3 regions of the Dasania marina DSM 21967 genome follow, and region 1 is predicted to be linked to each of the others. Evidence: predicted binding sites of a transcription regulator. Region 1 holds the regulator's gene; each other region holds the start of a gene.
The links. The regulator sigma-54, encoded in region 1, starts transcription at its own class of promoters, with help from an activator protein. The targets are predictions, from matches to a motif close to TGGCACANNNNTTGCNNT.
Positions count from the first base shown of each region.

Region 2: a site for sigma-54 is predicted at 1,901-1,918, ahead of B067_RS22065 (PEP-CTERM sorting domain-containing protein). Genes of this name have one in related genera too.
Region 3: a site for sigma-54 is predicted at 3,264-3,281, ahead of B067_RS0118895 (PEP-CTERM sorting domain-containing protein). Genes of this name have one in related genera too.

Region 1 is NZ_KB891579.1:30,551-38,557, reverse strand. It holds gene B067_RS20010 (MlaC/ttg2D family ABC transporter substrate-binding protein) at 1-505, opposite strand, end outside; gene B067_RS0109025 (calcium/sodium antiporter) at 708-1,721, shown strand; gene B067_RS0109020 (KpsF/GutQ family sugar-phosphate isomerase) at 1,730-2,701, shown strand; gene lptC (LPS export ABC transporter periplasmic protein LptC) at 2,712-3,281, shown strand; gene lptA (lipopolysaccharide transport periplasmic protein LptA) at 3,268-4,128, shown strand; gene lptB (LPS export ABC transporter ATP-binding protein) at 4,106-4,831, shown strand; gene B067_RS0109000 (RNA polymerase factor sigma-54) at 5,036-6,544, shown strand; gene hpf (ribosome hibernation-promoting factor, HPF/YfiA family) at 6,726-7,013, shown strand; gene B067_RS0108990 (PTS sugar transporter subunit IIA) at 7,057-7,506, shown strand; gene rapZ (RNase adapter RapZ) at 7,578-8,007, shown strand, end outside.
Region 2 is NZ_KB891590.1:110,590-118,596, reverse strand. It holds gene hflX (GTPase HflX) at 1-436, opposite strand, end outside; gene B067_RS22065 (PEP-CTERM sorting domain-containing protein) at 1,026-1,838, opposite strand; gene B067_RS20935 (hypothetical protein) at 2,082-2,465, shown strand; gene B067_RS0118105 (MerR family transcriptional regulator) at 2,454-2,861, opposite strand; gene merC (organomercurial transporter MerC) at 2,953-3,360, shown strand; gene B067_RS22295 (GDCCVxC domain-containing (seleno)protein) at 3,357-3,569, shown strand; gene B067_RS21510 (hypothetical protein) at 3,906-4,340, shown strand; gene B067_RS0118085 (winged helix-turn-helix domain-containing protein) at 4,539-4,877, shown strand; gene B067_RS20925 (hypothetical protein) at 4,870-5,274, shown strand; gene B067_RS20920 (ion transporter) at 5,258-5,674, shown strand; gene B067_RS0118070 (hypothetical protein) at 6,613-7,038, shown strand; gene gcvP (aminomethyl-transferring glycine dehydrogenase) at 7,587-8,007, opposite strand, start outside.
Region 3 is NZ_KB891592.1:31,704-39,710, forward strand. It holds gene B067_RS0118875 (hypothetical protein) at 30-335, opposite strand; gene B067_RS0118880 (YiaD family glycine zipper/OmpA-like lipoprotein) at 399-1,079, opposite strand; gene B067_RS0118890 (SDR family NAD(P)-dependent oxidoreductase) at 1,592-2,374, opposite strand; gene B067_RS0118895 (PEP-CTERM sorting domain-containing protein) at 2,526-3,197, opposite strand; gene B067_RS0118900 (carboxymuconolactone decarboxylase family protein) at 3,416-3,805, opposite strand; gene B067_RS0118905 (flagellin N-terminal helical domain-containing protein) at 4,014-4,829, shown strand; gene B067_RS0118910 (HpcH/HpaI aldolase/citrate lyase family protein) at 4,943-5,806, shown strand; gene B067_RS0118915 (ABC transporter substrate-binding protein) at 5,982-7,271, shown strand; gene B067_RS0118920 (ATP-binding protein) at 7,286-8,007, shown strand, end outside.

The DNA of each region.
Region 1 (8,007 bases):
CTTGACGCATTTTGTAATGCACCTCGTAGGGTTTCTCCGCCGAGCCGTAGATTTTTTGCAAAACAGTAGTGCTACCATCATTGCCGTCATCTGCTGCGGGGGGGACGACTTCAGTGCGGGTACCACCAAAGGCCAACAAGCCCTTAGCGTAGGTTTGCACCAAGCCCTGCTTGAACACTCCGGCAAAACGCCGAACTTGGCCTTTAAAAGCATCCTTGGCCTTATTCGAACCTAGCTGTTTGTAATATTCTCTAGTGGCATAGGGACCCATAACACCACGGGAAAAACTATCGAAGTCGACCACAGCATCTAATATGCTTTCTATTTCCCTATAAAAACGCTGAGGATCACTTTCAAAATAACCGTTGGCATCATCGATTAAGCTCAGCACTTTGTCAGTGGTTTGCTCTACGGTTTGATGAGCGCTTAAGGGTGCCGCCGCAGCCACACTCACCATCAATAACAGTGACGTAATAGCCACTGACACGCGTTGTAAAACCCTCATGATTTTCTCCTGATAATGAATGGCTGCCAATGTAACGAAAAAAGCAGCGCGGTAAAAGCATTCTGTTGCCACAAATACACTACAATAACTTTTCTTTTAAATACCAAAATTACCACAGTGGCGATTACCTTTAGTAAAAACCCCTATATAATGGCCGCCCTAAACAAACCCACTCACCCCATTCACTACCCATAGGAACACCATGCTAGAAGCCAGTATTGCTATCATTATCGGATTTGCAGGCTTAATTTGGAGCGCCGACCAATTTGTTGCAGGTGCCGCCGCCATCGCCAAAAATCTGGGTATGGCTCCCATCATGATAGGGTTAACCATTGTCGCCATTGGCACCTCAGCCCCTGAAATTATCGTCTCTATTAGCGCCGCCTTAAAGGGGGCAGGTGATTTGGCAGTGGGTAATGCATTAGGTTCCAACCTAGCTAACATAGGTATGGTGTTGGGAATTACCGCGCTAGTTGCCCCCATCCCCATCGCCCTAACTATTTTAAAACGCGAAATGCCGCTGCTATTAATTGCCACTATAGGCGCCAGCTACTGCTTATACGATGGCTATTTAAGTTGGTCGGACGGCGTTATTTTACTAGTTACGCTGGCGGTTATTTTTTATATTTTGGTCACCAGTAAATCACACCAGCCCGATGCCGAACATGAGGCCGATATTGAACACATACCCACCATGAGCACAGCTAAAGCCTGGCTGCTGTTTGTGGTGGGCTTTGCCCTGCTCATTGCCAGCTCACAACTATTGGTATGGGGGGCAAAAATAGTCGCTATAGAGCTAGGGGTTAGCGAGCTAATTATAGGCTTAACCGTAGTCGCGGTGGGCACCAGTTTGCCCGAGTTGGCCGCCACTGTCGCCAGCGCGCTAAAAGGCCACCACGACATAGCGCTGGGCAATATCGTAGGCTCCAATCTATTTAACCTGCTTGCCGTAATGGCTATGCCAGCACTGATTAGCCCCACCGCTTTAAGCGCCGAGGTATTTACTCGCGACTATATGAGCATGGCTGGCATCACGCTATTATTAGCAACCATACTCTATGGCCACTATATCTGGGCCAAACGAGCGCGCAACAAACTACAGGCTAGCAATGCTACCGCCCTATTACCGACTCAATACTTAGGTAGGTTAGCTGGCGCGGCGCTATTAATTGCGTACGCAGCCTATTACTATCTGCTATTCCCTATTAACGGATAAGCCACACCATGACGACTATCTCTTTTAAAGATTCCGCACTGCGCACGATTAAGATAGAGCGCGATGCCGTGGCCAGCTTAGTAGACCGTATAGATCAGCACTTTGATCAGGCCTGCGAACTCATGCTGCAATGCCAGGGCCGCGTCGTCGTCACTGGCATGGGTAAGTCTGGACATATAGGCACTAAAATCGCCGCCACCCTAGCTAGCACTGGCACCCCGGCCATGTTTGTCCATCCCGGTGAAGCCAGCCACGGCGACATGGGCATGATTACCGCGCAAGATGTGGTGATAGCACTATCCAACTCCGGCACCACCGCTGAAGTCGTCACCTTATTACCGCTGTTAAAACGCTTGGGGATACCGCTAATCACCATCACCGGCAACCCGGACTCCATCTTATCGCAAACCGCCGATGCCAATTTAGACGTAAGCGTAGAGCAAGAAGCCTGCCCGCTTAACCTAGCACCCACCTCCAGCACCACCGCCTCACTGGTAATGGGTGACGCCCTAGCCATAGCCCTATTAGAAGCACGCGGCTTTACCGCTGAAGACTTTGCTTTTTCACACCCCGGCGGCGCACTGGGCCGACAGCTATTATTAAAAGTGGAAGATGTTATGCACAGCGGCGAGCAAATACCGAAAGTGCAAAGCGGCACTCTGCTTAGCGATGCCCTACTGGAAGTCAGCCGCAAAGGCTTGGGCATGACCACCGTGGTGGATGCCCAGAATATCTTAATCGGCCTATTTACCGATGGCGATTTGCGCCGCGCCCTGGATCACAGCATAGACATACACAGCACCCGCATCGACGAGGTGATGACAGTCAACTCAAGAACCGCCAGCCCCGGCATGTTAGCCGCTGAAGTGCTGGGCTTAATGGACGAGTACAAAATCAACTCCATGGCTGTAGTTGATAGCCATAAACACCCCGTCGGCGCGGTACATTTACACGACTTACTAAAGGCGGGAGTGGCTTAGCCCACACACTATGACTTTACTGCGTCGCAAACAAAAACACTTCGTCATTACCAGTATCGCTCTGGCTTTACTGCTAATGTTTTTGTGGTTGTATACCGAATCCGGCTCCACCCCCAGCTTTAGCAAAAAGGCCACACCCAAAGAACCTGAAATTTTTATGCGCGACATACACAGCCAACGCTTTAATGCCGAAGGCCAATTAGCGCATACCCTGACAGCCGAAAGCCTTAACAACTACGCCAAGGGCAAACGCAGCATATTGCAACTACCGGTGATGCACTTTTACACCGACCAGCAACTGACATGGCAGATCACTGCAGACTCAGGCATAGTAACGAAACAGGGCCAGCAGGTAGCATTAAAAAATAATGTTATTGTATTGAGCAACGACCAGCGCTACCAGCTCAGCACCAGCGCACTAAATATCTATCCCAAAAAACAAATCGCCGAGAATAATCTAGCCGTCACTATTACTAGCCCACAGGGCACGACTACCGCCACCGGTATTAGAACGGACTTAACCCAAGAGCACACTCTATTGAAAAAAAACGTAACAGGCCACTATCATGCAGCGCCGTAAGCTACACATACCACTCAGCGCCGCGGCGCTCAGCCTCATTAGCACCCTATTTAGCAACTCAGGCTGGACCCTGCCAGAAGACCGTGCCCAGCCCATCACCATACAATCAGACTCTGCCGAACAGCGCATCGTCGACGGCAAAGAAACGACCCTCTATAACGGCAGCGTAGTGATGGTACAGGGCAGCCTGCATATTAAAGGCGACACTGTTACCGTGTTTAGCGAGGATCGCTCGGTCACCCGTATCGTCGCCATAGGTAAGCTGGCCTTTTTTAGCCAGCAAAACGAAGCTGAAAAGCCGCCCGTAGAAGCGCAGGCGGAAACCATAGAGTACCAACTCAGCAACGACACCATCGTCTTTTTAAACCAGGCCACACTAACCCAAGGAGCCTCCAGCCTTAGCGGCCAACGCATAGACTACAACACCAACACCGCGCAAGTGAAAGCAGCTGGCAGCCAAGAGGGCAGCGAAGCCGCCAGCAGCACCGGCCGGGTTAATATGGTGCTAGAGCCCAAGCGCAAAATCGATAGCGCGGAGACCAATGGCATGTCTGCACCTATAGCCAATCCAAGCCCAGCACCAAAACCTGAATCAGAGTCTGAATCAGAACCTAAGCCAGCCCCTGAACCAGAGCCCGTATCCGTACCAGCCCCCGTAAGCGACGATGTGTCAGCTACCGCCGTAGACGCGCCCACCCCTGCAGCTATTTCTGCAGCTACCCCAACACCTACCCCTACGGTACAGCCCAACACAACAGGCAATGACAAGGCCAGCGCACCAACCGACGATCATACCAACCCCAAAACCGACCTAAAGGATAGCCATGCCGACGCTGTTAGCCAGTAACCTAGCCAAGGCCTACAAAGGCCGGGAAGTGGTTAAAGATGTTTCACTGTCCGTAGAAAGCGGCCAAATCGTCGGTTTATTAGGGCCTAACGGTGCCGGTAAAACCACCTGCTTTTACATGATAGTGGGCATAGTCACCGCAGACCGCGGCCGCATCACCCTGGACGATAAAGACCTCACCGGCCTCTCCATGGGCGGCCGCGCTAGACAAGGCATAGGCTACCTACCCCAAGAAGCGTCTATCTTTCGCAAGCTCAGCGTGGCCGACAACATTATGGCCATACTGGAAACCCGCGCAGACTTAAGCCGCCGACAACGCAAAGCTAAACAGCAAGAGTTACTGCAAGAGCTGCACATTACCCATATACGCGACAGCTTGGGCATGGCCTTATCGGGGGGCGAACGCCGCCGGGTAGAAATCGCCCGCGCGCTAGCGACTGAACCGGCATTTATTTTATTGGATGAGCCCTTTGCTGGCGTAGACCCCATTTCGGTGGGCGATATTAAAAACATTATTAAGCATTTAAAAAACCTTAATATAGGGGTGCTAATCACCGACCACAATGTGCGAGAAACCCTTAGCATCTGCGAAAAAGCCTATATCGTCGGCGATGGTCACATCATCTCCGAAGGTTCACCCGAAACCGTGCTCAATAACCGCAAAGTGCGGGATATTTATCTGGGCCACCAGTTTGTTTTATAAGCTGTGCAGCTTTTAAACTACTGTGGTGCATAGCCATAAAAAAAGCGGTATAAATATTGCTTTCTTATTGCCTATAAGAACCTGCATAAACTACACTAGGCCTTAAGTTGTCCTCATTAATCACTGGCATTAATAGCCTGCACCAAGGGTAAAACCACCCACCTGGCGCGACTTCCTTGTGCGGAAAAGTAATAATTAGTCACTATGAAACAATCGCTACAACTTAAAATTGGCCAGCAGCTGACCATGACGCCGCAGTTGCAGCAAGCGATCAAACTATTACAGCTTTCCACCCTAGATTTACAGCAAGAGATACAACAAGCCTTAGAAAGCAATCCCATGCTAGAGGTGAACGAAGAAAGCGAAGCCGACAGCCCAGCCAAAGAAGGCGATAAGCAAGCCGAGCTGGTAGACCTCAGCCAACCCAACGAAAAACCCACCAGCAAAGAAGCCGACAGCACCGCCGCCGATGCCGATAGTGACTGGGCTGAAAACAACATCCCCGACGACCTACCGGTAGACACCAACTGGGATGACGTTTACACCAATAACAGCCCCAGCAGTAACGGCTCATCAGCCAGCGGCGATAACGACTATAACTTTGACGCCAACAACAGCGCCGAAGAATCATTACAAGATCACCTCTACTGGCAGCTCAACCTGACCCGACTCTCCGACTTGGACCGAGCCGTCGCCATGGCTATAGTTGATGCCGTAGACAACAATGGCCGGCTCACCCAAACCCCCGAAGATATACTCTCCGGTTTTAGCGAAGAATACCCCGAACTAGAGCTGGACGAAGTGGTGGCAGTACTACACCGGGTACAGCAATTTGACCCGCCGGGGGTGGCTGCAGCTGACTTACAAGAGTGTTTGATGATACAGCTCAACCAGCTGTCTCCCGACACCCCTTGGCTAAAAGAAGCCAAACTTGTCACTACTCGCCACCTGGCCTTATTGGGCAACCGTGATTACGCCCAATTGATGCGCCGTAGCAAACTCAAAGAAACACAGCTGCAAGCCGCACTAGTGCTTATCCAAAGCCTTAGCCCCAACCCCGGCGAAACCATTACCAGCAGCCAAACCGAATATATAGTACCCGATGTTTTTGTTAAAAAGATCAAAGGCCGCTGGACCGTCGAGCTCAACCCCGATACCGCCCCCAAACTCAGTATTAACAGCACCTATGCCTCCATGGTTAAGCGCGCCGACAATAGCAGCGACAACAACTATTTGCGCGACAACTTGCAAGAGGCGCGCTGGTTTTTAAAAAGCCTACAAAGTCGCAACGAAACCCTGATGAAAGTGGCCACCCGCATCGTCGAGCACCAGCGCGGCTTTTTGGATTACGGTGACGAGGCCATGAAGCCTTTAGTACTGCACGACATCGCCGAGGCGGTAGAAATGCACGAATCCACTATCTCGCGGGTCACCACCCAAAAATACATGCATACGCCCAGAGGTATTTTTGAGCTCAAGTATTTTTTCTCCAGCCATGTCAGCACCGACTCCGGCGGCGAATGCTCCTCCACCGCGATACGGGCACTGATCAAAAAACTCATAGCCGCCGAAAACACCAAAAAACCACTCAGTGACAGTAAAATTACCGCCTTACTGGGCGAACAGGGCATCAAAGTGGCCCGCCGCACCATAGCCAAATACCGCGAGTCGCTTAATATACCGCCCTCTAATGAGCGCAAGCGGCTGGTTTAAGCTGAATAATCAAACACTTAAAAAACTACCGACACAGCGACGAGATTCTTAGCAGGCGAACTAAACAGGCTGCCAAAATTACGCTAAGCTGAAAGAGACGGGAGCCACTTCCTCCCTATTCAATTAAAGAGTCCGCACGCCGTGCAGCACTACTTTTTAACCCTGTCAGAAGGAGCCAGCCATGCAAATTAATGTTAGCGGTCACCATGTCGAAGTTACTACAGCCCTTAGAGATTACGTCAGCAGCAAATTTTCCCGCCTAGAACGCCATTTTGATCAAATAACTAACACCAATGTCACTTTAACCGTTGAAAAACTCAGCCAAAAAGCAGAAGCTAACGTCCATGTTGCTGGCGCCGATTTATTCGCTGTCTCAGAGTCTGAAGATATGTATGCTGCGATAGACACGCTCACCGACAAACTTGACCGCCAACTGATTAAACATAAAGAAAAAGTCAAAAGTTATTAGCCCATTAACCCCAAGCACGCTCACACAGTAATCGCGAAATTCTATGTCTTTATCCTCCATTCTTACCCTTGAGCGCACCCTCTGTGGTGCCGAAGGGCGCAGCAAAAAACGCGTTCTAGAAACTACATGCCAATTTATATGTCAGGATATAGTTTCGCTAGACAGTGAGGACTTATGCGACAAGATCACTGCCCGCGAGCAGCTGGGCAGCACCGGCCTAGGCCACGGCATAGCCATACCCCACTGCCGCATAGACAACTGCAGTAGCATTACCGGCGCGTTGATTAAACTAGAACAGCCGGTAGACTTTGACGCGATAGACGGTGAGCCCGTAGATATCTTGTTTGTACTTATCGTGCCTAACGAAGCGCAGGATGAACACCTAGCGGTGCTAGCTACCCTGGCCAAATTATTCAGCACCGCCGAATTTTGCCAGCAACTGCGCAACGCCAAAACCAGCCAAGAGCTGTTTGATATAGCCATTAACGCTTAGCTATAAACCCTTTGCTATTTAAGCTTATAGTCATAAACCACAGTCATTAATAACAGCCACACAGGAGCACTATGAGGCTAATTATCATCAGCGGCCGTTCCGGCTCAGGCAAAAGTAGCGCCCTCAACCTCTTAGAGGACGAAGGCTATTACTGCATAGACAATTTACCGGTAGCGCTGATTCCCGATTTAGTCACCCATCTTAAACAAGGCGGCCATCCTTCAGGGGATAAAGTTGCGCTGTGCATAGACGCCCGCAATAGCAGCAGCGACTTAAGCGCGCTCACCTTGATGATAGAAGGCGATCATCCCGGCGTAAGCATAGAAGTCATCTACCTAGACGCCGACAATGACAAGCTCATCAAGCGCTTTAGCGAAACCCGCCGCCGCCACCCGCTGAGTAATAAAGACACCGGCTTAGCCGAGGCCATTAGCCGCGAACAAAAACTGCTAGAACCCATTGCCAGTATTGCCACCCTCACCATAGACTCCAGTGACATGA
Region 2 (8,007 bases), on a different contig from region 1:
CAACCTGCACCCGCGCGGCGTGTGAGCTGGCATTGCGATGAAAAATTTCCAGTATCACCACCGTGCGGTCCATAACCTCGCAGCCCAGCTCATTTTCTAGGTTCAGTGATTGCGATGGCGATATTTCGTGGTCGACTAAAACAAACTCAATAGGGCCGTTAGCAGCCTGTGGGTTATCGCGTGCCAATTTATCTACGTCAGCTTGATCACTCTCTAAAAACTGCCGTATTTCCTCGCGCTTGCCTACACCAAAATACGCCGTTGAGTCGAAAGATGAGCGCTTTTGGGTAAACTGGCCCACTACCTCCATCCCTAGCGTTTTGGCAAGCTCCGCCAACTCGGTTAATGACGATTCGAATTCAACATCGCTGACGTTGTCCAATTGCACGGCAACGATCAGTGCGCGCTGAGCGCGTGGTTTTTCAGGGTTTAACATAGAGGATTAACCATAGGCTGACTTCTCATAAGAAAAGGCTCTCAAAGTAGGGGGCGTAGGCTTTGGAAATGACTACACGCGTAGTGCAGTGTACACCCAATCATGGGCGGGAACCTGAGTATCGGTGTAATAGCTCTTACTTCAAAAACTTAGTGGCTGTTATGGCTTTAGGGCTGTCGGGCTAAATGGCCGTTACGGCCTACATCCTGTGCATGGTGATTGTTAATGGTGCAGTGGTAGTGGCTGCAAGCTTATTGAGCCATGGAGAGCCTTAATCATGGGGTGATCCAATGGCGACAATATTCTATACCTGAGCCAGCAGGGCAGTTAGCTGAGGGTTACAAGGGGTGGCAGTTGATTAAATACAATGAAGATGCAGGCTCTATGCACAATGGCTCGCAATTGCAGTTTGCACTCTGTTGGCGAGGAAGGCGGGGTAGGAGGTTGGTTTTAAGTTGAGTGTTAGAGAGTACTTATTATTTTTTAATAAGCGTACCTAGGTCTGTTTTTTAGGTTTAATTTTTCAAATGTATTATGCAAAAAAAACCTCGGAAATTTCCGAGGTTTTACTAATTTTATTTAACTTATCTTATGAAGCTTTCTTTTTTCTTGAAAAACCAAGCCCCGCCAAACCAAGTGCGAGTAGAGCGATTGAACCAGGCTCTGGAACTGGGTTGGTGTGGGTGCCTGTATCTACATCGAAAGCGTCATAGGTGACCGCAGCTTGCGAAAAGTTATAGAAGCCGATAGCGCCGTTATTAAACGCGCCTGTAATGCTAATTTCCAATGCACCATCGACATAAACATCTAAGTTGGCGGGGCCAAAGTCAAAAGTGAATTCATAATCAGTTCCTGCTACCCAGCCGGTATCAGACAGGTTAGTCGCTCTAGCCAACTCGGTTACTGCCCCTCCGGTATGGCCTGCGTCATCCCAATGCCCCCAGAATTCATCAGCGGTAGGCACGCCTGTTACGCGTGAAACCGCCAAGCCTCGCTCTGCTGTTGAGCCTGGTGACGTTGAAGGTGAGCCGAAATTGTAATATTGGTCGTTCTTTTTCCAATCAATTAATAAATAGTCAGCGAATGCATTAGTAGAGTCGCCAGCGTTAAAGCCCAATACAAAACCAATGTAATCGTCATCACCGCCGGATACGTTTATAGAGCCAGTTACATCTGTGCCATGGGCATTGAAGTCGCTATAAAATATAGTTGGCTGGCCATTCACAGACTGATAAACCGATTCGCCGCCACTGCCGTTTACCGCCCAGCTGCCTGAGCCAAAGCCAGACACTGCATCATAAGATTCAGCCGTCCAGTCGTTCAAATTAATAGGCGCTGTTTGCCCTGTTATTGGAGCTAGCACCAGAGCGGCAAGCGCCCCCATTACATAAGTTTTTAACATTGAAGATCTCCGTTGTGTATTAAAAATCATACCTGTACCTGTAATCTTTTACCTGCAATCAAATAGCAATTATTAGGCCGTATTTTTTATTTTATTATTATTCAATGAGATAGAGGAAATCCTTAATAAAAGAAACAAAAAAGTGTAAGTTTTACCGACATGGTTTTTTACGGAAACAGCGAGCCTAGACGCTATGTGGCCATCCTAGTAGGCATAAACAGGCCATAACCCTCTCTCATTGAAATGCTGCAGTTCATTGTGAGCGAAGAAGGCTTAGCCGATGTTAAGGCGCAGATATATGACATCAACAGCGCTGAGCTTGCTGACGATTATTATTTTATTAGCTGCACTGTAGCCCTAATGTTTCTCAACTCCGCTGGTGTTGATACGGTTATCGTCGATATGCAAGCGCATACCCTGCCAGGCGGTTATCACTTGATAGTGTGCGCCATGAGCGCCGAACAATACCCATGCCCCGTGCCATTACCCTTTACGCTAACAGCAGGGCAGTTGCCTGTTACTTACAAGGGATGGGAGTTGGTTAAATACAATGAAGATGCAGGCGTTATGCACAATGGCGCGCAATTGCAGTTTGCGACTCTGTTGGCGAGGAAGCTAGGAAAATAAAGACTCAATAATCGGGCAAGAAGGTGCAGTATTTCCTTCGCATTGTTTAACCAAATCCTTCAGCGTTTTCTCCATTTTTTTTAAATCCTTTATTTTATTGTGTACGTCGGATAAGTGGGCAGTCGTTGCTTGTTGCACTTGTTGGCAGCTTTTCTCGCCAATACTCGCCAGGCTAAGTAGGCCCTCTATCTCATTGATGGTAAACCCAAGTTCACGACAGCGACGAATAAACTTTAGCTGCCCAACATGCTCTGCCGAGTACATTCTATGGCCTCCTGCGCTTCTTGCGGGGGCCTTCAGTAATCCGCACTTTTCATAGTAGCGAATAGTCTCAGCTTTGACGGCAGTTAGCTTGGCTAGCTCGCCTCTGGAGTATGTAGTGCGTGATGTGGTCATAAAGGCCTTGATCCTGTAGTTACTACAGGTTTTATAGTCGCATTGTGTTGCTTATGTCAATAGTTGCACATGTCAATAATAGGAGGGCGTAATGTCTAGAGTTGTAAGTTCTATAGATAAGGTTGGTGTTGGCGGGGTGATTGTCGCCGCTTTTAGTTGCACAGCGTGCTTCCCCGCTTTAGGGGCATTGGCTGCCACGCTTGGGCTTGGCTTTCTTAGCCCGTTAGAGGGGCTTGCTATCAATATATTACTACCGCTTTTTGCCATTATAGCGCTAGTGGTGAACAGCTACGGTTGGTATAAACATCGTAATAAATGGCGTGGTTTATTGTCTGTACTTGGGCCAATAGCCGTACTGGCAACCCTCTATCCACTGTGGCATTACGGCTGGAGCACTTACTTATTCTATACAGCCTTATTATTAATGATGGCAGTATCAGTCGCAGATTTGATATGGCCAATAAATAAAACTTGTGCTATTGCCGAGGTAAAAAAATGAAAAAAGTCATTCCCAACTCTTTAATCACTTGCCCTAATTGTGGCCACCAAAATCTGGAGGTGATGCCTACGGATGCCTGCCAGTGGTTTTATGAATGCGAAGCCTGTCATGAGGTACTTAAACCAAAGCCGGGTGACTGCTGCGTTTATTGCTCCTATGGTAGCGTAAAGTGCCCTCCCATACAGGATGGCAGCTCTTGTTGTGGGTAAACGCCTATCGCCTATTGGCCCTAAGGAGGTATAGGTGAGCGTGTTGGCTGTTTACTTAATAGCAGTTGTTGGGAATAGGGTAAAAATACAGGGGTAGTTTCTGCTCTGATATCAATGTTATTAGGTATGGGCTGCTCCAAGGGGCGCAGTGCCATGAACATGCACCTGAACCTGAACCAGCATGGCTAATGGGTGATCTCGTTTTTACTCAGTAATTACCGCTTTTTCATAATGGTGCGAATGACCTGTATGTTGTTGTACTAGTTATTGTGCCTGTTATTGTACTTATTATTGTACTATGGGCTTATTAATTAATTGATAGTGATGAGGTGTGTCATGTTAAAAAGAGTAGCAATAGCTTTATTGGTAATAACCCCTAGTGCCTATGCAGAAGATGAATCGCTATGGGACAAAACCAAAGTAGCCAGTGAAAGCGCCTGGGATGACACCAAAGAAATAAGCGGTGAAGCCCTAGAGAAAACCAAAGAGGGTAGCGAGAAGGTCTGGGATAAAACCAAAGATACCAGCGGTAAAGTTTGGGATGGCACCAAAGAAGTTAGCGGTGAAGCCCTAGATAAAACGAAAGAGGGCAGCGAGAAAGTCTGGAACAAAACCAAAGATGGCAGCCAAGAGGCCTGGGATAAAACCAAGGATACTAGCGGTAAAGTTTGGGATAAAACCAAAGACACTAGCAGTGAAGTTGCTGAAGATGTGAAAGAGGGCAGTACTGGTATTTGGGCTGATATAAAAGCTTGGTGGAAGGATCTTTAATTTTTCAGGGTAAGGTTTACGAAAACTAACACTGACCCCAATAGCCTTGCCTAGTATCAGGAGCGGTTATGACAGGGGCGCGACAATCAAAGTCATTAGGTGTTAGTCGGTGGGGCGAACATTGACATTTCTGTGATGACCTATATATTAGTTCACATGATTTATTTTGTTGTTCGGTGATGGGGTTGGTAAGGCTATATGTTTAACGCTATTTTTGGCAGCAAGTCAGCAGAAAGAGTGCTGGTTTATATCAATACTAGAGGTGGTGGCTATGGTAGGGAGATAGCTGCTTTCTATGGCGGTAGCCTAACGTCTATACAGCGGCAGCTAGACAAGTTAGAAAATGCGAATGTGCTATATGCCGAGCAGCAAGGAAAAACAAGAGTTTATCGCCTTAACCCCAAATATGCTTTATACCCTCAATTACAGCAGCTCTTAGATAAGGCCGTTGAGTTCTACCCGCCTGCAATAAGGGATGAGTTGCTAATGAATCGCCGTCGACCGCGCCGAACAGGAAAACCCATACAAAGTGTTTGATATTGCCAAAATGACAACGGCGGAGCTATGTGCTTTTGTTTCAAGCCATCTCTTGGCGGACGATATCGCCGTGGTCTTAGTGGGCGGAGCCTGCGTCACTATCTATAGCGATAATAAGTATCAAACTACGGATCTGGATTTTGTGCAACGCTATGATGTAAAGAGAAGAAATCTGGCGGCGTCACTCGCGAAGATAGGGTTTTCGGAGAAAAATAGATATTTTAAACACCCGGATACAGCGTTTTTTTTGGAGTTCCCCTCCGGGCCAATTTCTGTAGGAAACGAGCCCGTGCACGAGTTTGCACAACTAGAAACAGAGTTTGGGAACCTAGTTTTGCTAACCGCTACAGATATTTGTAAAGATAGGTTAGCCGTTCTTTATCGCTTCTGGCGTTGACCTTCGTTCAATACGTGTTTTTCGTATGTTTCGGCTTGTTAGGATTTTTAAGCTTGCTCGTTATAGTAGGGCGATAATGCGGTTACATAGAGCGTTCGTTCTTATTAAGGAAGAGTTAGTTGTATTTTTCTTTTTAACCCTAGCGCTAATATTTCTAGCTGGAGTTGGTATCTACTATTTTGAAAATCCAGTCCAGCCAGAGGTGTTTAGCTCTGTCTTCCATAGTCTGTGGTGGGGAGTGACGACTCTGACAACTGTTGGTTATGGAGATGTATATCCTGTGACCGCTGGCGGAAAGGTGTTCACTTTCTTTATTTTGATTATAGGTCTTGGCGTAGTTTCAATACCGGCTGGGCTAGTGGCTTCGGCTTTTTCAAAGGCTCGTGACTTAGAAGAATAGTGCTGTTAATCGTTACAAGTGGCAACATGAAAAACGGGCCATAAGGCCCGTTTGATTACAGTTTATAAATAGCTTTCAGAGACTGTAACTAAATCTGTGTAACTTTATTCCAGGGTGGGGGTCTGTTTTGAGTTTGTGTGAGTTGGCGCATGGTGACTCCTCCGTATTAGGTGGCACACATGGTATTGTGGTCTTATTAGGGAGATGTCGCAAAGCGCCCCATAGCGGGCGTTCATCTATTCCGTTTAATACGAGGGTAGATTGAGGTGGTATAGCAGAAATTGACCCATTAAAGGCGTTAAAATTATTGCCGTATTTCTGGAGTCAGGAATTTCATATCGTAAAAGGTTTTTCACCTATACCTTTATCAACTTTATATCCAAGTTAACTAAAGCAACAAGGTTATAATAATAAATTGGTCTTTGACATGACTTTCAAAGAAGAGCAGCATTTTCGGCCTTAATGTAATATTAACCTGGAAGTTTAGGGGCGGTAGTTATCGTAAATATGTCATGCAGTGCTTATCATTAATGCTGCTCGTGCTTATCATAGCCCTGACCTCCTAAGAAAAACTTCCTCTTTATTATGCCTATAAAATAAATTTTTGGTGACGTGTCATGGAAGTAGTGCGTTCAAACTTTAGCCGTAAGAAAATCCTTTGTATCACTCCAGCCAACTATTTAATTAATGCCTGTACTAACCATACATATTAATACGCCCTGAAATTCTTAGTCGGAAGTCATTAATTTTTATTTAATTTCATGAATGAGGTGCCACTATGACAACGCCACAGGGTTAATGAGCTTGTACATAGTGGTTAACAAAGGCGGTCAAAGCGACGCAAAAAATATGCGTTTTCTATGAGTGCTACGTAGTCGAGTGGTTAAACCCGAAACCATTCAGTCAACAAAGGGAATGACAATAAAGGAATGTACGAAATGACTGATATTACTCTTACCCAGGCACAGCGTGAAGCCGTAAAAAATGATATGGACAATCAAATCGAGATGTTAACAGATGAGGAAGTTGAAATTCTAGCTTCCAAGTTAAATGATAAAATAGACATTCCATTTATTAAAGAAGGAACCGAGCAGACTATTTTTGTAAAGACTGTGAAAAAAGCCGACCGGCTATTATATCAAAGCTTACCAAATGAGATTTATGGATTGGTAAAAAACATAAGTGATGGAATATCTGACTCGGACGCTGAAGAGTTAGTATCTGTACTTGGAACAAGATTGAATAATAAATTCGACATTCCGTACGTCCCTGAATGGATCGAACAGAAGATTTTTGAAACGCTAATTGGCTTGATAGTTTCTGCTATGCGCAAAAATTACAGTATATTAGAACTTCCAGCGTAACAACACCAGTCAGCAGGACGTGGAAAATCTGCGGCTCTGCTGGCTGCATTAGATGCCATCACCACCGAAAAAAGGAAAGACAATTGAAAAAAATTTATAATCTATATATTCCTTGTATTTATTTTGAGTTCATGTGCTTCTATCAAGACAAATACTAATGTTGGAATCATCAGCACAAGTGACTCGCTGATTAAACTTAGTCTAAAAACTGCCAGTTATAGAAACGATAACGAGCTTATAAAATATGGATTAGTGGGGTCAGATGAAACTTTAACGCTCTAACGTTTGATGGGGAAATTATTTTAAGCATAATTTCCCCAAGCCCTAGCCTGAATTCAGTGGATTTTTTGTTTTTTCCGACCGTCCGCTTCACGCACAAAGCAGAATGTACGATTTGATCAGAACTTAATGCATTCAAATGTCGGATTACGTCTGAGTTACTACAGCTAATAGCACCGGAAAAGTCCCTAGTGCTATTAACCCACTTAATTAAGTTAACCAACTTCATTAAATCGTTAACCCACTTAATTCCACGACCCCAAAAAAACTTACCCCTCACGCCAACTATCAATACTAGGGCAAGAACAAATCAAGTTCTTGTCACCATGCACGTTATCGATACGCGCAACTGGTGGCCAGTATTTAGTAAACTCCATGCCGTCTATAGGGTAGGCGGCGAGTTTGCGGCTGTAACTGTGTGGCCATTCATCGTTAGCCAGTTCGGCGGCGGTGTGGGGCGCGTTGACTACGGGGTTGCTTTCTAGGGTAAGTTCACCGTTTTCTACCATGGCGATTTCTTTGCGTATGCTAATCATGGCGTCGATAAATCTATCTAGCTCTTCCTTGGGCTCCGATTCGGTGGGCTCTATCATTAGCGTGCCCGGCACAGGGAATGACATAGTCGGTGCGTGAAAGCCGTAATCGTTTAAGCGCTTGGCGATATCTTCTGCGCCTATGCCGCTGCTTTCT
Region 3 (8,007 bases), on a different contig from region 1:
GCTATCTATCCGGGTAGTACCGCAACTAGTTACAGCGGCTGACAGCCTTGGGTAAGCAGTATTAAGTTAGCTGCATTTTTCGCCCCGTCATAATAGGCGCTGGGGTCAGTGTTGGGGTTTTGTGCCAGCACTAAACCTGAAGCTTTGGCGATATCCCCTAAGGCACTTAACGACACCTTATCGGCATTGTAGGCATCAAATACAGCATAGACTTGGCTACATGAGTAACTTTCAGCGATACTTTTTTGGCTGGCGCTCTGTAATGTGCTAGCCGTTTGGCAGGCGCTAATATTCAGGCATGCGGCTATCATCAGTATTAAATAGACAGATTTCATTGTGCTCTCTTTTTATAAGGCCGTTGAGCCTTCAGCTGCGTGAAGGCTCATATTAGCCTGTATTTATTCAGTGATAGGGATAAGGGCGATTTCTACACGGCGGTTTTGTTCACGGCCGGTGGCGGTGCTATTGCTAGCGATGGGCTGGCTAAAGCCAAAACCTATATTTTCTATCCTATCGTTAAGTACGCCTTTCGATCTCAAATGAGTGGAGACTGATGCGGCGCGTTGCTCTGATAAGGTTTGGTTGGTAGTTGCCGAGCCGGTGTTATCGGTATGGCCAGACACGATAACTAATGTTTGGTCGTATTCTTTCAATACTAAGGCAACAGAATCCAATACCGAGTGAAAGTTAGGGTTTAAGGTGAACTTGCCTGTTTGAAAAGTGATGTTGCCAGGCATAATTAAATTAATATTATTGCCCTCTCTTTCTATGCTCACGCCACTGTCGCGCAGTTGTTTACGTAATTTGGCTTCTTGGGTATCCATGTAGTAGCCGATACCGCCGCCTATGGCTGCGCCGCCAGTAGCAGCTCTTAATATGCGTTGGTTTCTCTTTCTGGCATCATCTTCATCTTTGTTGGCAGCATAGGCGACTACTGCCGCAAGGCCTGCACCTATACCTGCACCTTTTGCGGTGTTAGAGGTTTTTTGTTCGCCGGTATAAGGATCAAATGTTGTGCACGCGGATGCGCTTAACAGCGCTAGGGCGATAATGGGAGCCTTTATAATTGCTGCGTTCATGATAATACCTATGATTAGTGTGGTGGAGTTTAGACTTGCAGTATGGATAAAGCGATAAATTAAGTAAACATGGGCTTGTAAAGGATTGTAAAACTTTGCGGTACAGCTAGTTTTTAAAAAATGACAGTAAAGGCTTATTGTATATTTAACCAAGGCCGCGGCCAGTTTGGCTATAACCCCCCCCCTTGGGCTAAGCGCATAGGTTTATCAGCGGGGGATGATAACTTTCTTATAAGTAAGTTGCTTACAGGTTTAAATAGGCTTTTATTAGCGTAGTGTTTGCTAGCTTAATATCACGTAAATTTAAATCTAGTCCGTGTAAATGAAAACCCTATATAAACTGGTGGTTTTCAGCTCATTACTGTAAATATTTCTCTAATATGAGGGTCGGTGCTGGTATCCATAATAATGCCTAGCACCCTATGAGTGGCATTCAGTATAGATACCCTTGCCGGGTGTTCTAATGAGCTAGATTGACACCCTGTTTTTTTGAAAGGAGTGATGCTGGTTTGTTATGGCCCTTTGCTTTCCTGCAGGCAATTACCGCCATCCACGACCATCATTTGCCCTGTTACATAGCTTGCACCTGGTGACGCCAAATAGGCAATCATGGTGGCCATTTCCATGGCGCTGCCGCCGCGCCCTACCGGGGTGTATTTTGAGGCTATGGCTTCTTCTTCGGTTTGTGAGGCGGTAGCTACCCAGCCCGGGGCAACGTTATTAATCGTGATGTGATGCTTGGCAACATCTAGGGCTATGCTGCGGCTCATGCCTATCATAGCTGCCTTGGCGGCGCTGTAAGCCGCCTCGCCTACGTTGCTCACCAGTGGCCCGGTTACCGATGAAACATTGACTATGCGGCCGTACTGTCTATCCACCATGCCGGGTAATACCGCGCGGGTGACGTTGTAGCAGGTGGTGAGGTTGCGTTCTATGCCCGTGTCCCACTCTTCGTCACTGCTTAAATGAAACAAACCATACACCTCTTCCGAGCCCACCATAGTCATGCCGGCGTTATTGACTAATACATCAATTTTGCCAAAGTCCTGCTCTATGGTTTTAATTAATTCGCGGGTGGCAGGGCGGTCGGTTAAATCACAAATATAACTTTTTACTTTTGGGCTAATGCTGGCCAGATCTTTGGCGCGCTGGTGTATGCGTTCAGAGGTAGCGGTAATGGCAATCTCTGCGCCTAGCTCCGCTAAAATTTTTGCCGCGGCAAAGCCTATACCCGTATCACTGCCTGCGCCGGTAATGAAGGCGACTTGGCCTTGTAGGGAAAAGAGTGGGTGCATAGTAGTAACTCGCTATTAGGAATCATTATTAGGGGTGTTAAATCTGTGTAGCGATAGTAACGCTGCGCAGCGCAAACGGCTAGGGGGGGCAGCTAAAAACAAAAAAGGCCCTAGCCATAACAGCTAGAGCCTTTGCGAATACGGTTTGCTGTTAGCTGTTTTTTCTACGAATAATTACTAAGCCAACTAAACCTAAACCTAGCAGTATGATAGGTGAGGGCTCAGGCACGGCGGTATTACAAGAGCCTTGGTTAATAGAGAAGTTACCTGCGCCCCAAATAAATGTGGGGTCAATTACGATGGATGATAGGTAAGAGCACTCTTGGCTGCTGTCGGCATAAACACCAAAGCCTGGGGTGTTGCTGGCGCTGGGGCTAAAGTAGTGTCTGCTGTTACCACTCAAACCGCTGCCATTGGTTTCAAAAGTATCTATCCAGCCTTGTGCATTTTGGTTAGCACCTACGTTAAAGGCAAAAGCTAAGGTGTTTTCGGGTAATACGATAGTGATGGTGTTAGTGCCTGTTGTGAAAATGTTGCTGTCGTTGGCTTCGCCGTTTACCCACCACGTTGTACTATCGGCAAAACCTAGGCTAACAGGGTTGCCATATTGATCGCTGAGGCCAACGCTGCCGCTAATCGGTGAGCTGATGCTAGAGATGGCGTCGCCGGTATTGCCTGCGATGAGGTTAAAGTCCGTCATAGCGTAGCCGCCAATAGTATTGGGGTTGGCTGAGCCTGAGCTGTAGGACTCTAATATTAACGAGGCAGAGGCTGGTAGCGACACTAGGCCGGTTACAATAGTCAGGGCAAGAGCTTTTAACATGGATGGCACCTTAATCATTATCTTCGTACTGGAAATTGACCAGTGTTGTTTTACTATGATTTAGATGTAGCATTATCTGTGCCAAGTTATTAAGTTATTATTTAACAGTATGTTACTGTTAAATATACCAACTAATTGCGCTGTGTTGTAAGATTTTTCGTCACCTGTTATTTGGTTTGCTTTGGAAGTTTGTATATTTTTAAAAATTTACTTATAAGTTAATTGGGGTTGGTTTGCTGCCACTCGCTAATAACTTCTTGCGCCGCTCGAAAGGCTTCTTGGGCGGCGGGGGCGCCACAATAAACTATAGAGTGCAGTAGCACTTCTTGTATTTCTGCCACGCTACAGCCGTTATTGAGCGCGCCGCGCACGTGGCCTTTTAATTCGGTAGGGGTTTTAAGTGCCGCTAGCATGGCGATGGTGATTAGCGAGCGGGTTTGGCGGGGCAGGGTGTCGCGCTGCCAAGTGGAGCCCCAGGCATGCTCGTTAATCCAGTCTTGCAAGGGTGCAGTCAGTTCGCTGGTATTGTCTATGGCGCGCTGCACAAAGGCCTCACCCATCACTTCAGTTCTTACTTTCAGGCCGTTTTTCTTATCTTGTTCTGACATTGTGTGTTACTCAGTTTGTTTGTTAAAGCTTGCAAATATAACAGGTTTTTATACCCAGTTAGCAGGGCTATTGAGTAGGTTTATGGGGGTAGCGGCTATATGCTACATAGTTATAGCCTCAGGCTGCTTCAGATAAAGCTAGACCTAGCGCTTAGGCCTATAGCTGCTAGGCTAGGGTGACGTAAATAGTATATTAATAGGTGACCATATGGGTTTGACTATAGGTGAAACCACCAACAACGAGAGCTTACTCAATAATTTGCAGAAAACTGCAAAGAAAGAGAGTGAGGGCTTACAACCCTTAAGTTCGGGCAAAAAAATTAACAGCGCCAAAGATGATGCCGCGGGCCTAATTATTTCCCAACAACTGCTAAGCGAGTTAACCGCATTAGACCAAGCCGCACGCAATGCCAGTGATGGTATTTCTTTAGTGCAGGTGGCGGACGGTGGCCTATCATCCATTACCGAAAATCTCACTCGTATCCGGGAGCTATCCCTGCAGGCGGCCAACGGCACCTTAGGTGGCGCACAACGCAATGCCTTGCAGGTCGAAGTGGGCCAGCTACAAGAGCAAATTAGCAGCGTGTTGGATAATACTAGATTTAATAATGTTAATTTGCTTAACAATAATACGGCTATAGATTTGCAGGTAGGCGGTGAAGCCGGCGAGAAGCTGACTGTGCAATTACAAGATGTCAGCAGCAGCCTAGCGACAACGCAGGCTGTGGATATTTCCACTGCGTCAGGTGCCAGTAATGCCTTGTCGGTAGTTGATACGGCCATAGCCGCAGTGGATAGCTTTCGTGGTGATTTAGGTGCGGTGAGTAGCCGTATAGAATCGGCAATTAATAATAATCGCAGTAGCGCCGAAAATATTGCTGCTGCGCGCAGCCGTATTAGTGATACCGACTATGCCCAAGCCTCCAGTGAGCAAGTCAAACAGTCACTACTCAAAGGCGCCGGTAATGCTCTGCAAGCGCAGGCTAATGCCAGTTCACAACTGGTGTTGCGCTTATTGTCGTAAAGTGCGAGTGCCTGCCATAAAGTAAAAAATAATGAATATAGTTGCTACTTTATAGAGCTTACAGACGGCGCGCTGTTAGAATGCGAGCTCTATGACAGTTGTATGAGGTAGCCATGCAGATACGCCCCCGCCGTTCCGTTTTATACATGCCCGGTTCACACCCCAGAGCCTTACAAAAAGCCCAGCAGCTAGCAGCCGATAGTCTTATTTTTGATATGGAAGATGCGGTGGCACCTGCAGCCAAAGTGCAAGCCAGAGAAATTATTACATCAGCGATACAGCTGGGCGATTACGGCACTCGTGAAATAGTGGTGCGAGTTAACGCGCTGGATACCGAATGGGGTGAGGGCGATTTAAAAGCCATGGCCCGCAGTGGTGCTCATGCCATCTGCCTACCTAAAGTTGAAACCGCAGCAGAGGTGGCAGAGGCGCTGGCTATTTTAGATAAAGCACAGGCACCGGGTAGCCTGTATTTATGGGTAATGGCTGAAACCCCTAGGGGCGTGTTAAATATTCAAGAGGTGTGTGGTGCCAGTACACGCATTGCCGTGTTGATGATGGGCACTAGTGACTTATCAAAAGAGTTGCGCCTGCGTAATCGTGATGATCGCTTAGGTTTAGTGGCCTCGCTTAATTTGTGTGTGCTGGCAGCGCGAGCGCATAACCTAGATATTATTGATGGCGTGCAACTGGATTTAAATAACGAGCAGGCTTATCAGCATAGTTGCGAACAGGGGCGAGATTTAGGCTTTGATGGTAAAAGCGTGATACACCCCAAGCAAATAGCCTATGCCAATCAAATGTTTTCCCCCAGTGCTACCGATATAGAGTGGGCGCATAAAGTGCTAGTGGCTTGGCAGCAGGCTGAACAAGCCGGTGAGGCATTAGTGCTGTTAGATGGTCGCTTAATAGAAAATCTACATGTAGATGAGGCCAAACGTACTTTGGCTATAGCTGCAGCTATAGCTGAGCGGTGATCTATTAGCGTGGCAGTAAAGCGTAGTATCCGCTGTTAGGTTTTGTGCCTAACGGTTGGCTGAGCTTAATAGATGCAGGGAAATAAAGCAGACATTTTACCGTCAAGGTCTACACTTAGCATCAGTTGAACTAATAGGGAGGAGGACGCCTCCCGTTATGTTATAGGAGTATGGCGTGTCTACAGGTAATAACAATAAACCCATTGATGTACCGAAAAGAAAGAGTGTAAAAGCATTGGCCGCCTTAGGTGCTTCGGTCTGCATAGCAGGTAAGGCGCCTTTTGTTTTTGCCCGTAATAAAACCACCCTGCGGGTACTGGGTACTCATGTCACCTTGCAGGAAGAAATCCGTCAGCAGGCTATGGCAGATTTAGGTATTAATATAGAGTTTCAGCCAGGAGGCAGCGCTGCCGTATTACAAAAAGCGTTTATGGCGCCACAGTCTTTTGATCTGTATGAGCAGTGGTCTAACAGTATTAATGTGTTGTGGCGGTCGGGATCTATACAATCTATCGATAAAAAACAGCTGCGTTACTGGGATGAAATTAATGATCTTAGTAAAACCGGCAAGCTTACTCCGCAGGCAAAATTGGGGGCGGGGGATGCGCCTTATAAAATATTGCATGTGCAGGCTAATGGTCAATTAGGTACAGAGCATACCGATAATATTAGCTTTTTACCCTACGTCCATAATGTCGATTCCTTTGGTTATAACACCGATGTTGTAGCCAAAGGTATACCTTATGAAACTGAGAGTTGGGGTTGGTTATTGGATGAGGCTTATGCGGGTAAGGTGGGTATAGTTAATGAGCCCACCATAGGCTTGTTCGATTTAATTTTGGCGGCACAAGCCAAAGGCCTGGTGCAATTTGATGATATAGGTGCCTTAAGCCGTGTTGAATTGGATGCCTTATTTAAAGTGCTGATAGCTAAGAAAAAAACAGGGCATTTTAGTGGTTTTTGGAACTCGGTGCCGGAGTCGGTAGATTTTATGGCCAATAAACGCGTTGTTATAGAGAGTATGTTCTCGCCAGCGGTAGCCGCGCTTAATGGGATGAATATTCCCGTTACCTATGCTGCCCCTAAAGAGGGTTATAGGGGGTGGCACGGAGTGATGTGTTTATCCGCAGCTACCGAAGGCAAAAGAAAAGATGCCGCCTATGACTATATGAACTGGTGGCTGTCGGGCTGGCCCGGCGCTTTTATTGCGCGCCAGGGGTATTATATTTCTAATCCGCAACGCTCTAAATCACAATTAAGTACGGCGGAATGGGATTATTGGTATCAGGGTAAAGCGGCTGCTGAGGATTTGCGAGGCACTGACGGCAAAGTATCTGTGCAGCAAGGCGAGGTGCGCACAGGGGGCAGCTATGACAAACGTTTTAGCAATGTGGCGGTTTGGAATACGGTGATGCCCAATTACGATTATAGCCTGCAAAAATGGTATGAGTTTATCAGTTCATGACTTTAGGGAAGACGATGTTTCGCTCATTACAGATACAAATACTATTGGTTGTTGCCTGTTTAATATCCATTTTGTTGGTGCAAGCTTTATTGTCTAAGGCGGCACAGGAAACCCTGATTGATAATCAAAGCCTCACCATGCAAGCTATGGCTAATATTGCCTTGGTGAATCGGCTAGAGCGCGATGTGGTCGATTTAAAGCGTAATGTTTTAATTTACAAAGACACTGCTAGTGAGTCAGCTGTGTCACGGTTTAATGAACTTATCGACAGCGTTAATAAAGATCTGGGTACCTTTGAGCATAATGTCTCGGACATTAACGATGAGAGGTACAATGATTTAATTAGACGCATGCGTTCTCACCTGAAAGATTATCAAGATAATTTTGTGAGTGTTGTCAGTGGTAGAGCTAAGCGTGAAGATATATATAAAAATAAAATCATTAAAGGTTTTGACTATTTAGATAGCATGCTAGGCCTGCATCAGGATGATGAGGGTAATTATAAAATGCGTTATGAATTGATGTCTGCTAAGCGTTACATGCTGGGTTATATGTTAGACCCCGACTATCAATTAATAGAAAAATTTAATGGTCATATGGCTGCGGTGGAGGCGTACTTAAATAATAGTTACCCTAACAAAGATGCGATGCGCGATACATTTCGTCACATAAGTGACGATTTTAATCAATTAACCCATCTGACCAGAGGGTATATATTTTTGGTTAATGTGGTAAT